One region of the Mesorhizobium sp. M8A.F.Ca.ET.057.01.1.1 genome, then DNA from elsewhere that is predicted to be linked to it. Evidence: riboswitches for the same ligand, from Rfam matches in the RefSeq annotation. Region 1 holds a riboswitch; each other region holds the start of a gene.

What was found. A riboswitch is a leader RNA that binds a small molecule or an ion and turns the genes downstream of it on or off. The one in region 1 is predicted to bind thiamine pyrophosphate.
Region 2: it holds a riboswitch for thiamine pyrophosphate, as region 1 does, so the genes downstream of both, thiB (thiamine ABC transporter substrate binding subunit) here and thiC (phosphomethylpyrimidine synthase ThiC) in region 1, are expected to answer to the same signal.
Region 3: it holds a riboswitch for thiamine pyrophosphate, as region 1 does, so the genes downstream of both, EJ077_RS10480 (YkoF family thiamine/hydroxymethylpyrimidine-binding protein) here and thiC (phosphomethylpyrimidine synthase ThiC) in region 1, are expected to answer to the same signal.

Annotation. Positions count from the first base shown of each region.
Region 1 covers NZ_CP034454.1:168,422-171,691, reverse strand. The annotation lists gene EJ077_RS00800 (hypothetical protein) at 334-633, shown strand; gene EJ077_RS00795 (hypothetical protein) at 1,296-1,523, shown strand; TPP riboswitch at 1,645-1,761, shown strand; gene thiC (phosphomethylpyrimidine synthase ThiC) at 1,865-3,270, shown strand, end outside.
Region 2 covers NZ_CP034454.1:669,813-673,082, reverse strand. The annotation lists gene thiP (thiamine/thiamine pyrophosphate ABC transporter permease) at 1-845, opposite strand, end outside; gene thiB (thiamine ABC transporter substrate binding subunit) at 854-1,852, opposite strand; TPP riboswitch at 1,896-2,010, opposite strand; gene EJ077_RS02985 (thiamine diphosphokinase) at 2,097-2,741, shown strand; gene EJ077_RS02980 (ABC-F family ATP-binding cassette domain-containing protein) at 2,743-3,270, shown strand, end outside.
Region 3 covers NZ_CP034454.1:2,259,658-2,262,927, reverse strand. The annotation lists partial or broken gene EJ077_RS10490 (ABC transporter ATP-binding protein) at 1-194, opposite strand, end outside; gene EJ077_RS10485 (ABC transporter permease) at 191-1,009, opposite strand; partial or broken gene EJ077_RS10480 (YkoF family thiamine/hydroxymethylpyrimidine-binding protein) at 1,053-1,660, opposite strand; TPP riboswitch at 1,651-1,764, opposite strand; gene EJ077_RS10475 (hypothetical protein) at 1,759-2,028, shown strand; gene EJ077_RS10470 (formyltransferase family protein) at 2,088-3,167, opposite strand.

The sequences.
Region 1 (3,270 bases):
GTGTCCTGAAGAGGTAGCCTGCACTTGAGAATAGCCACGGTGGTACCTTATTTTCGGCTGTGAAGCACACGAGACCCGCGACGTGAGACCCAGTTGCTCAATACCCAGTTGCTGGGTGAGCGTGCATGACTGCCAACGGAAGGTCTTGCACGCACCCTCGCGATCTTGAGCAATGGTCGCCATGACTTTCTTCTTGCAGGCTTTTGAGTGGCCCAGCCTGCAATCACCAGACCCCACCGACTCTAAAGAGCGTGGCAGACGGGATAGTCGAGGTTGCCCGGCACAATTACGCTCAAGGCTTGCGCCGCCCAGAGGACACGCTGAAAAGGCAGCATGGGCGCGCAAGCACGCCATTCACGAGAGGTTCGACATGAAGACTATGCAAGAAAAGACATTCCGGCATTCGTGCAAGCAGTTGTGGAGGCCGGCTGCAACATTTGCGCGATTGGCAACTTGGGATATGTCTTTGGCGATGCTGATTTGACGCCGGCGCAACGGAGGTCCGTCGAGCCACAGCTGCGCAGGATTGCTGAGATCTACGGCGAACGCGATCATCTCATGGACGAGATAGCTGTATATCTGCGGTCGATCGGACGCCATGTCGAGGTTGAGCCGAAGACAGGTGTTTCCTGATGGCCGCGATCGATCGCGTTCCGTAGTCGCCATTTCTATTGGGTAACGAGCAGCCGTCTTCCAACCTCTGAAACAAAAAAGAGGTGACCCCCAAAGGCCGCTCTCGAGACCGCAAGTCTGAGCCGCTAACGCATTGCGATAACCAGGCTGTCCGAACTGGGCGTCGATGCCTTCCTCGACCAGGTCGCGGTAGGCGGCGATCTCATCTACCGCATGCATAGCCAAGCCAGAGAAGTTTTCGGCAGCGGAATTCTCGGTCGCTTCCCCTTTTATGACTAGAGGGTGCGGCCGATCCGGCCGCGACGATCTCGCAGGGATTGCCATATACGGCAACACGAACACCGGCGGATCAATACTCGGATAATGGCGGCCGGCTATGTAGCGATCGATCGCGCACCAACATATCAATGCAATAGCTTAGTTGCTTTCAAAGGCGGGTCTCTACGAACTGCAAGCAAGCTAAACGATTGCGTCAACTCTTCCTCGCAGAGCGAAAACTCCGCGCCCACGCGATTTCTCTGCTGGAACAGCGGCACATCCTCAGCGCCAGGACACGGCCGCCGCCGTCGGGTTTTACGAAGCCGGTGATTGCATAAGTTGCCCGCAAGATATCATTGGTATCGGGAACGCCGCCGATGCCGCATCCTGAATAGAGCGGCCGCTTGCACCTGCCAGCCCGACGACCAGATCATATCTGCAACTCCATCTACCTGGACGTGGTGCAAATCACCTCGCTGAAGCCGCAAATCGTCGCCTTCGACCAGGATAACCACATCCGTGACCGCCTGAGCTACTCGGTCGATCTCGACGCACATGGCCGATACAGTTTTTCCATCCTTCACGAAGCGAATGAGACTTTGGCCATTCCAGCCCTGGTCTACGGGGCGTGACTTGTCCCCGATGCATGCGCGAGCTCTCCGCTCGGCCGGCCGCCGGACGTCGCCACCGGCCGAAGGCGCCCGAAGGCGCCCGAAGGCGCTTGACAAAGCAGCACCGGCCCATTCAACTTGAGGCATTCACCAGGGGAGTCCCGGTAAGGGGCTGAGATACTGCTGGCTTTCGCGGCGCAGTGACCCGTTGAACCTGATCCAGTTCATACTGGCGTAGGGACGGTGCAAGCGCTTTGCGGGAGTTTACGCCCGAGGTCCTGCTGCAGCAGGTCTACAGAAGCGTCTTTTCATCCTTCCGGCACAGAACTGGGTCTCCAATGCATGAGCAAAGGAGCCTCACGATGAATGCCCTCACCCCCGCCGTGTCGACGGGACCACTGCCCGCCTCGCGGAAAATCCACAAGCCCGGCGTCCTCTACCCGCAGATCAGGGTGCCGATGCGCGAGATTTCCGTCCATCCGACGGCCGGCGAACCGCCCGTCACCGTCTACGATCCGTCCGGCCCCTACACCGATCCATCAGTCCAAACCAGCATCGAAAAAGGCCTTGCCCGGCTTCGCCACGAATGGGTCACGGCGCGTTGCGATGTCGAAGCCTATGACGGCCGCCACGTCCGGCCGGAAGACAATGGATTCGCCACCGGCGAGCGCCTGACACCGGAATTTCCGATACGCAATCGGCCGCTCAAGGCCAAGCAGGGCAAGGCGGTGACCCAACTTGCCTATGCGCGCGCCGGCATCATCACGCCAGAAATGGAGTTCGTAGCCATCCGCGAGAATCTCGGCCGCGAGGTGATGCGCGGCAAGCTGCAACGCGACGGCGAAGCCTTCGGCGCGGCGATCCCAGATTTCGTCACACCCGAATTCGTGCGCGACGAGGTGGCGCGCGGACGCGCAATCATTCCCGCCAACATCAATCATCCCGAGAGCGAACCGATGATCATCGGGCGAAATTTCCTGGTGAAGATCAACGCCAACATCGGTAACTCGGCTGTCACATCGTCGATGGCCGAAGAGGTCGAAAAGATGGTGTGGGCGATCCGCTGGGGCGCCGATACGGTGATGGACCTGTCGACCGGCCGCAACATCCACAACATCCGCGACTGGATCGTGCGCAATGCACCGGTGCCGATCGGCACGGTGCCGCTCTATCAGGCGCTCGAAAAGGTCGGCGGCATCGCCGAGGACCTCAACTGGGAGGTCTATCGCGACACGCTGATCGAGCAGGCCGAGCAAGGCGTCGACTATTTCACCATCCACGCCGGCGTGCGGCTGCACTACATACCGCTGACCGTCGACCGGGTCACGGGCATCGTCTCGCGCGGCGGCTCGATCATGGCCAAATGGTGCCTGCACCATCACCGGGAGAGCTTCCTCTACGAGCATTTCGAGGAGATCTGCGACATCGCCAGAGCCTATGACGTTTCCTTCTCGCTCGGCGACGGCCTTCGTCCCGGTTCAATCGCCGATGCGAACGACGCGGCGCAATTCGCCGAACTGGAAACACTTGGAGAACTCACCAAGATTGCCTGGGCAAAGGACTGCCAGGTGATGATCGAAGGCCCGGGCCATGTCCCCATGCACAAGATCAGGCAGAACATGGACAAGCAGCTCGCAGTGTGCGGTGAGGCGCCGTTCTACACGTTGGGGCCGCTGACGACCGACATCGCGCCGGGCTATGACCACATCACCTCAGGGATAGGTGCCGCCATGATAGGCTGGTTCGGCACCGCAATGCTTTGCTACGT
Region 2 (3,270 bases), 500 kb from region 1:
AGATGGCGGCGCGGCGCGACCGGCAGGTTGGTGTCGCCGACGACATTGGCGCCGAGCCGCGTCAGCGCCAGCACCACGATGAAGGTCAAGGCGATCTGCAGCAATGTCAGCGCGACAGCCCTCGCGGGATCGAAATCGAAGCGCAGGGCCTGATAGATGCCGACTTCGAGCGTCGTCGCGGCCGGCCCGCCGCCAAGCGTCAGCACGATCGTGAAGGATGTGATGCAGAGCATGAAGACGAGCCCGGCGACGCCGGGCAAGGCGGCGCGCAGCGTCGGCCATTCGATCAACCGGAACGCCGGCCGCGCCGCCATGCCGAGTTGGCTCGCCAGCCGCCACTGGTCGGAGGGGATGGTTTGCAGCGCCTCGAGGAACAGGCGGGTGGCCAGCGGCAGGTTGAAGAAGACATGGGCGACGAGAATGCCGGAGAGGCCGTAGATGCCCGGCCAGCCCTGGCCGCCAACCCAGTTGAACAGGCCGGCGAAATAGCCGGCACGGCCATAGAGCGCCAGGATGCCGAGCGCAGCGACGATCGCCGGAAGCGCCAACGGCACGGCGAAGAGCTGCAGGATGAAGGCGCGGCCGAAAAACCGTGGATGCCGCGACAGCGCCCGCGCCACGAACAGGGCCGGCCCGACGGAGAGCAGGGTTGACAGGGCCGCCTGCCAGAGTGTGAAGCGCACGACGCGCAGCAGATAAGGATCGAAGGCCGCCCAGGCCCCGGAAAGGTCGTGTGCGCCTTCGACAAGCAGCCCGGCAAACGCGCCGCCGATCAGCAGCGCGATTGCCGCGAGCGCGGTGATGCCGGCGCCGACACGAGAATCCGTGGAATGCGCCGGCGCCATCTGCTTGCCTACTTGCTCATCACCGCCAGCCATTCATCCACCCAGGCCTTGCGGTTGGCGGCGACCTCATCCGGGCTGAACATCAGGGTCTTGGTCGGCTTGACCAGTTTGTCGAAGGCCGGGTTGAGCGGCTTGTCGGTCTTGCCGGCCGGGAACATCCAGTTGGTCTCGGGGATGGCGTCCTGGAATTTCGGTCCGGTCATGAAGGCCATGAATTTCTCCGCCAGCGGGTTCTTGGCGCCGGTCGTGGTGATGCCGGCGACCTCGATCTGCAGATACTCGCCCTCTTCGAAGGATGCCGCTTGGTAACGCTCGGTGTTCTCGGCGACCATGTGGTAGGCCGGCGAGGTGGTGTAGGACAGCACCATCGGCGCCTCGCCCTTGGTGAACAGGCCATAGGCCTCGCTCCAGCCCGGCGTCACGGTCAGCACCTTGGTCTTGAGCTTGGCCCAGGCTTCCGGCGCCTTGTCGCCATAGACCGACTTCACCCAGAGCAGCAGGCCGAGACCGGGCGTCGAGGTGCGCGGATCCTGGATGACGATCTTGTCGTCGGCGCTGCCCTCGACCAGCTCCTTCAAGCTTTTCGGCGGCGACTTCAGCTTCTGCGTATCGTAGACGACGGCGAAATAGCCATAGTCGAAGGGAACAAAAGTATCGTCGCTCCAGCCGCCCGGTACGTTGACATCGCTCACCGCGCCATGCGGCGCGAACAGGCCCGAGGCCTTGGCATCGGCGGTCAGATTGGTGTCGAGGCCGAGCACGATGTCAGCCTTGGTCGAAGCGCCTTCCAGCTTGACGCGGTTGAGCAGCGCCACTCCGTCGGCGACCGAGACGAATTCGACACCGCAGCCGCATTCGGCCTCGAATTCCTTCTTCACCACGGGACCTGGACCCCAGTCGGCGGTGAAGCTCTCATAGGTGTAGACCGTGAGCTTGTCCTTGGCCAAAGCCGGCCCGGACAGCGTCACTGCCGTGGCTGCGATGAGAGAATATAACAACGTGCGCATCGGCGCCTCCTTCGTTTGCGTTGAAAGGAATTGAGGCGTCGGACTGTCCGAAACGTCTAATCCCTCCGCCGGTACAAACCGGATCAGGTTCAGCGGGTTGGCGAGACTGCCTCTCAGCCGGTCCGCTAAATTCGCGTCCGGCACCCCGTTAGAGCGTTTCGACACATAGGCCCGGCGGGTGGGACACGCAAGTGGGAGTTTGCCGCCTTCCGTTTCCCGTGCCGGGCTGGTAAGGCGACGGGATATGAGCACATTCACCATCCTGCTTGGCGGCGATCTCCTCCGCACGCCCCGGCTCGACCGCCAGGTCGAAGGCTCGCGCGTGATCGCCGCCGACGCCGGCATCGGTCATGCGCGGATACTGGGCCTCGTGCCGGAATTGTGGGTCGGTGATTTCGATTCGGTTCCGGCCGATCTGCCCGCCCATCTCGCCGCCGTTCCCCGGCAAACCTTCCCGGCGGAAAAGGACAAGACCGACGGCGAACTGGCAATCGCGGCCGCACTGGAGCGCGGAGCGACCCGCCTTGTGCTGGTGGGCGCCTTCGGCGGCAAGCGCGCCGATCACGCCTTCCTGCATCTGGCGCTCGGCCTGCGGCTGGCCGAGGCCGGAACGGATGTGCTTTTGACCAGCGGCGCCCAGGAGGGTGTCCCCTTGCTCAACGGCGGGGCCAGCTTCGACTATGCCGACGGCACGCTATTTTCTATTCTCGGCTTTTCCGAACTCTCCGGCCTGACCGTCACCGGTGCCAAATGGCCGCTCGACAAGGTCAAGGTGGCTTTCGGATCGTCGCTGACCATTTCCAACGAGGTCAAGGGCCGCCTCGACATCGCGCTCGGCCACGGCCGCGCGCTGCTGCTCGCCCATCCCTATCCATTGCCCGAAAGCTGACATGGCCCCGCCTCTTCTCAATCTCGACGGGATAAGACTGACTTTTGGCGGCACGCCGCTGCTCGATGGCGCCGCCTTGACCGCGTCGGCCGGCGACAAGATCGCGCTGGTCGGCCGCAACGGGTCCGGCAAGTCGACGCTGCTCAAGATCGCCGCCGGCCTGATCGAACCGCAGGACGGCGAGGTGTTCCGGCAGCCTTCGGCAACGGTGCGTTATCTGCCGCAGATGCCCGACATGGACGGCTTCGCCAATGTGCGGGCCTATGTCGAAGCCGGGCTCGGCCCGGCCGACGATCCCTACCGCGCCAGCTATCTGATGGAGCATCTCGGCCTGTCGGGCGAGGAGCGGCCGGGAGACCTGTCCGGCGGCGAGGCCAGGCGCGCCGCCCTTGCCCGCGTCATGGCGCCGGAGCCCGACATTCTGCTACTTGATGAGCCGACTAACCATCTTGATCTGTCGGTCATCGAATGGCTGGAAGAAGAACTCGTCCGGACTTCCTCGGCGCTCATCGTCATCTCGCACGACCGC
Region 3 (3,270 bases), 2.1 Mb from region 1:
CGGCGCGCCGTCGAAACACATCTCACCCTCGCCATGCTCGGCGCCGGTCAGAAGCTGGAACAGCGTCGACTTGCCGGCCCCGAAGGCCCAAGGATAGAGACGAATTCGCCGGCATCCACGCGCAGCGAAATGTCGGCGAGCACTTCCAGCCCGCCAAAGGCCTTGCGTATATGCCGCAATTCGAGCCGGCTCATGCTTGCGGGCCTTTTCCGGCGGCTTGCCTGCCGGCGGCTCTTTCCCAGGGCATGGCAAGTCGCTGCAGCACCACCGTCAGCCCGAATAGGACGAGGGTAAGGGCCGCGCTGACCCCGACGGCGGCGAGCACCAGGTCGGGACGGAAATTGTTTTTGGCGTTGAGCATGTAGATGCCCAGCCCTTTGGCCGCGCCCGCATATTCGGCGAAGATGGCGCCGACGACGGCATAGGTGATGGAGATCCTGAGGCCAGCGAAGAAATAAGGCAGCGCCGAGGGCAAGCGTGCCAAGATGAAGACCCGCCAGCGCCCTGCTCCCATGGCGCGCAGCATCTGGCCGATCTCGACCTCGGTAGCCTCGTAGCCCTGCACCAGAGCCACCAGCATCGGGAAGAAGGTGACCAGTGCCACCAGCATGATCTTGGGCATCAGCCCGAAACCGAACCAAAGCACCACCAATGGCGCGATGGCGACCAGCGGCAGGGTCTGGCTGACTATTAAGACAGGAAACAGCGCGCGCCGCAAAGGCTGGAAGAAGTCGACCAGCATCGACAGCGCGAAGGCGGCGCTGAGCGAGCAGGCAAAACCGATCAGCGTGGCGCGGATGGTGGGAATGGCGTTGTCGAGCAGCGCGTCACGATTGAGCATCGCCTGTTCGAAGACGCGCGAGGGCGCCGGCAGAACCGTCGGTTTGATGCCGGAATGGTTTGCGTAGAGTTCCCACGCCACGAGCACCAGGCCGATCGATATCACGGCCGGCGCTGCCTGGGCGAGGAAGCCCGCGAGCTGACGTGGGTTGGATGACGATAAAGCCACGAGAGGATGACCTTGACGGCGTTCGCGCGTCGGCGCGAACGGTTCAGACGGCAGTGGGACTGTTGGCCGAAACCGTGACGTCGAGGGTTACGTGGCCGGCGCCCGGTCCGAAGCGGCAGAAGGCTTCGTCGAGCGCCGAGAAGATCGCGCCGGCATCGCCGCGCAGCTTGGTGCAGAAATTCTTGGAGCGATCATAGACGCCAGACTGCTTCAGGAAATCGATGCAGCCATAGATCTCGTCCATATGGTCGTCCGTGCCCATCACATAGAGCGAGAACTGCGCCGCCGCTGGCTGGCCAGTGGCGGGCGCGCCGCGCACGGCGGAAATGGCGGCTTGCTTGCGCGGGCCGAGTGGCCCGGCAGGTCCGCCAAACGTGCCGGAGCGGCAGATCGGATCGTCCGGCTCACCTGGGCAACCACGCGAAATGGTGGCCGACAGCACGCAATGCTTACCGCTGCCAGACGCAGCCACGAAAAGGTCGCGCAGCGCCGGGAATAGCACCTCGGGGGCCCGACCAGCAAGGTCGAGATGTCGTCGGTCTCGATCCTGAGCTTGTCGCGATACGGATCGAGCGCGCCGAGCGCACCCAGGATGACGCCGACAAAATCGTCGGCCATGGGATATAGGGAAACCTGTGCGCCTGAAAACATCGCCCGCCTCGCTCCGCTGGTATTACCCAGATCAGCTTCTAGGGTCTGTGGGCTTGCCGCCCCCGTCTCAGCCCCGACCGTACGGAGCACCCCTGTGGATGGCGGCGTTAAAGCACCATTCGATCGGTTGGGGAAGCTGTTTTTTCAGCAAGCTGCGCCAAAAGCATTGCGCCAGCACAGACGCGACCGGGTGCTGGCGGCCCCGGAAATTTGTCGCGAGCCAGGCGCAACCAACAGCCCGACCATCACGCCGCGACATGAATTCCAACACGGACCAGAATTGCCCGACCAATCCGCAGGGCGCGCAGACGAATGCCAATGGCAACGCGACCGCGCCGACCGTGAACGACAAGAACTGCGGTAAGTAGTTTTCGCGGCGTGGAAAGCGGGGACGCAAGGTCCGCGCTTTCCGTCCGCATTGATTTCACTATCCGCCACGACCGGCCGGCGGCACCTCTGGCGCCGATTCGCTGGCCACTTTGCCAAACACTCTTATTTCGGGGCACGGTTTTCCGGCTTTTGGCTGTGCGAATGCGGCGTGCATTTTCATCAGCCGTTTGAGCAAGCGGCCATAGGTGAGGTATCGAACCCGGCCATTGGCAAGATCGAACTCCACCCTCCCCCATCGCCTGACCGGACCTTTTCCAGTTGGCGGACCCAGTCGCGCGATCTGAAAGGCCAACCGGACCTCGCGGCCGGCAACGTCCAGATAGATACCGGGATTGCCGCCCAGGACGTGCCACAATCGGGCAACGTGCTCGATCGACATGTCGGATGAAATCGCCATGTGGTTCCGCTCAAGTCGCGCCCAGACGAAATCACCGGTTGGCTGCCGCGTCCCGGACACCAAATCCTTGCAATAGGCTGGCGCCACCTCGCGCACCAACGCGCGCATCGCGGTCGCCACGCTGTCGGCCACATCCCGCCGCGTCGCCCAGTGTGCTTCCGAGAACGGCACCTGTCCGAGGATGTCGCCGTCATCGAAATTGGCGGACATCTTGTGCAATGTCACGCCGCCATGAACGGCATGCTGGCCGTCCGCGGCCAGGCGATGGAGAGGATGCGGACCCCGGTAGTTGGGCAGCAGCGCCGGATGAAAATTAAGCCCGCCCTTGGGAAAGAGGCCGAGCAGTTGTTGTGGGATCAAGGTCGGGAAAGCGTAGCAGATCAGTACATCCGCGGCGATGTCAGGCAATTGCCGGCCAAGCTCGTCCCAGTCGTAAGGCCGGCCGAATTCGATCAACTTCGCCGGCGTGTTGCCGAGATAGCGCCTGAGCAGAAGCCGGCGCCTCAGCCGGCGCCGAAAATTGCCGATGCTGAAGCCTCTGGATGGGTGCTGAAAGCCAGGCACGATGATCGCGCCAATACGGTTTCCCGCCTCGATCCACCCGGAAAGCAGGGGCCCGGTGTAAGCAGAAACATCCAGGATGAAAACTGCATTGAGCTGCCGGGGGCGGGCCACAGGCTCGGAAGAAATCATCTTTTCAGATCCGGCGGGGCCAGACATCGGCCGGCAATCCGGGCACCGGCACGGACCCGCCCGGACAGGACCAAAAGGCCGGCCGAGCCGTCAGCCTGATTTGGGAGAAAGCGGTCCTGCCGCGGCGACA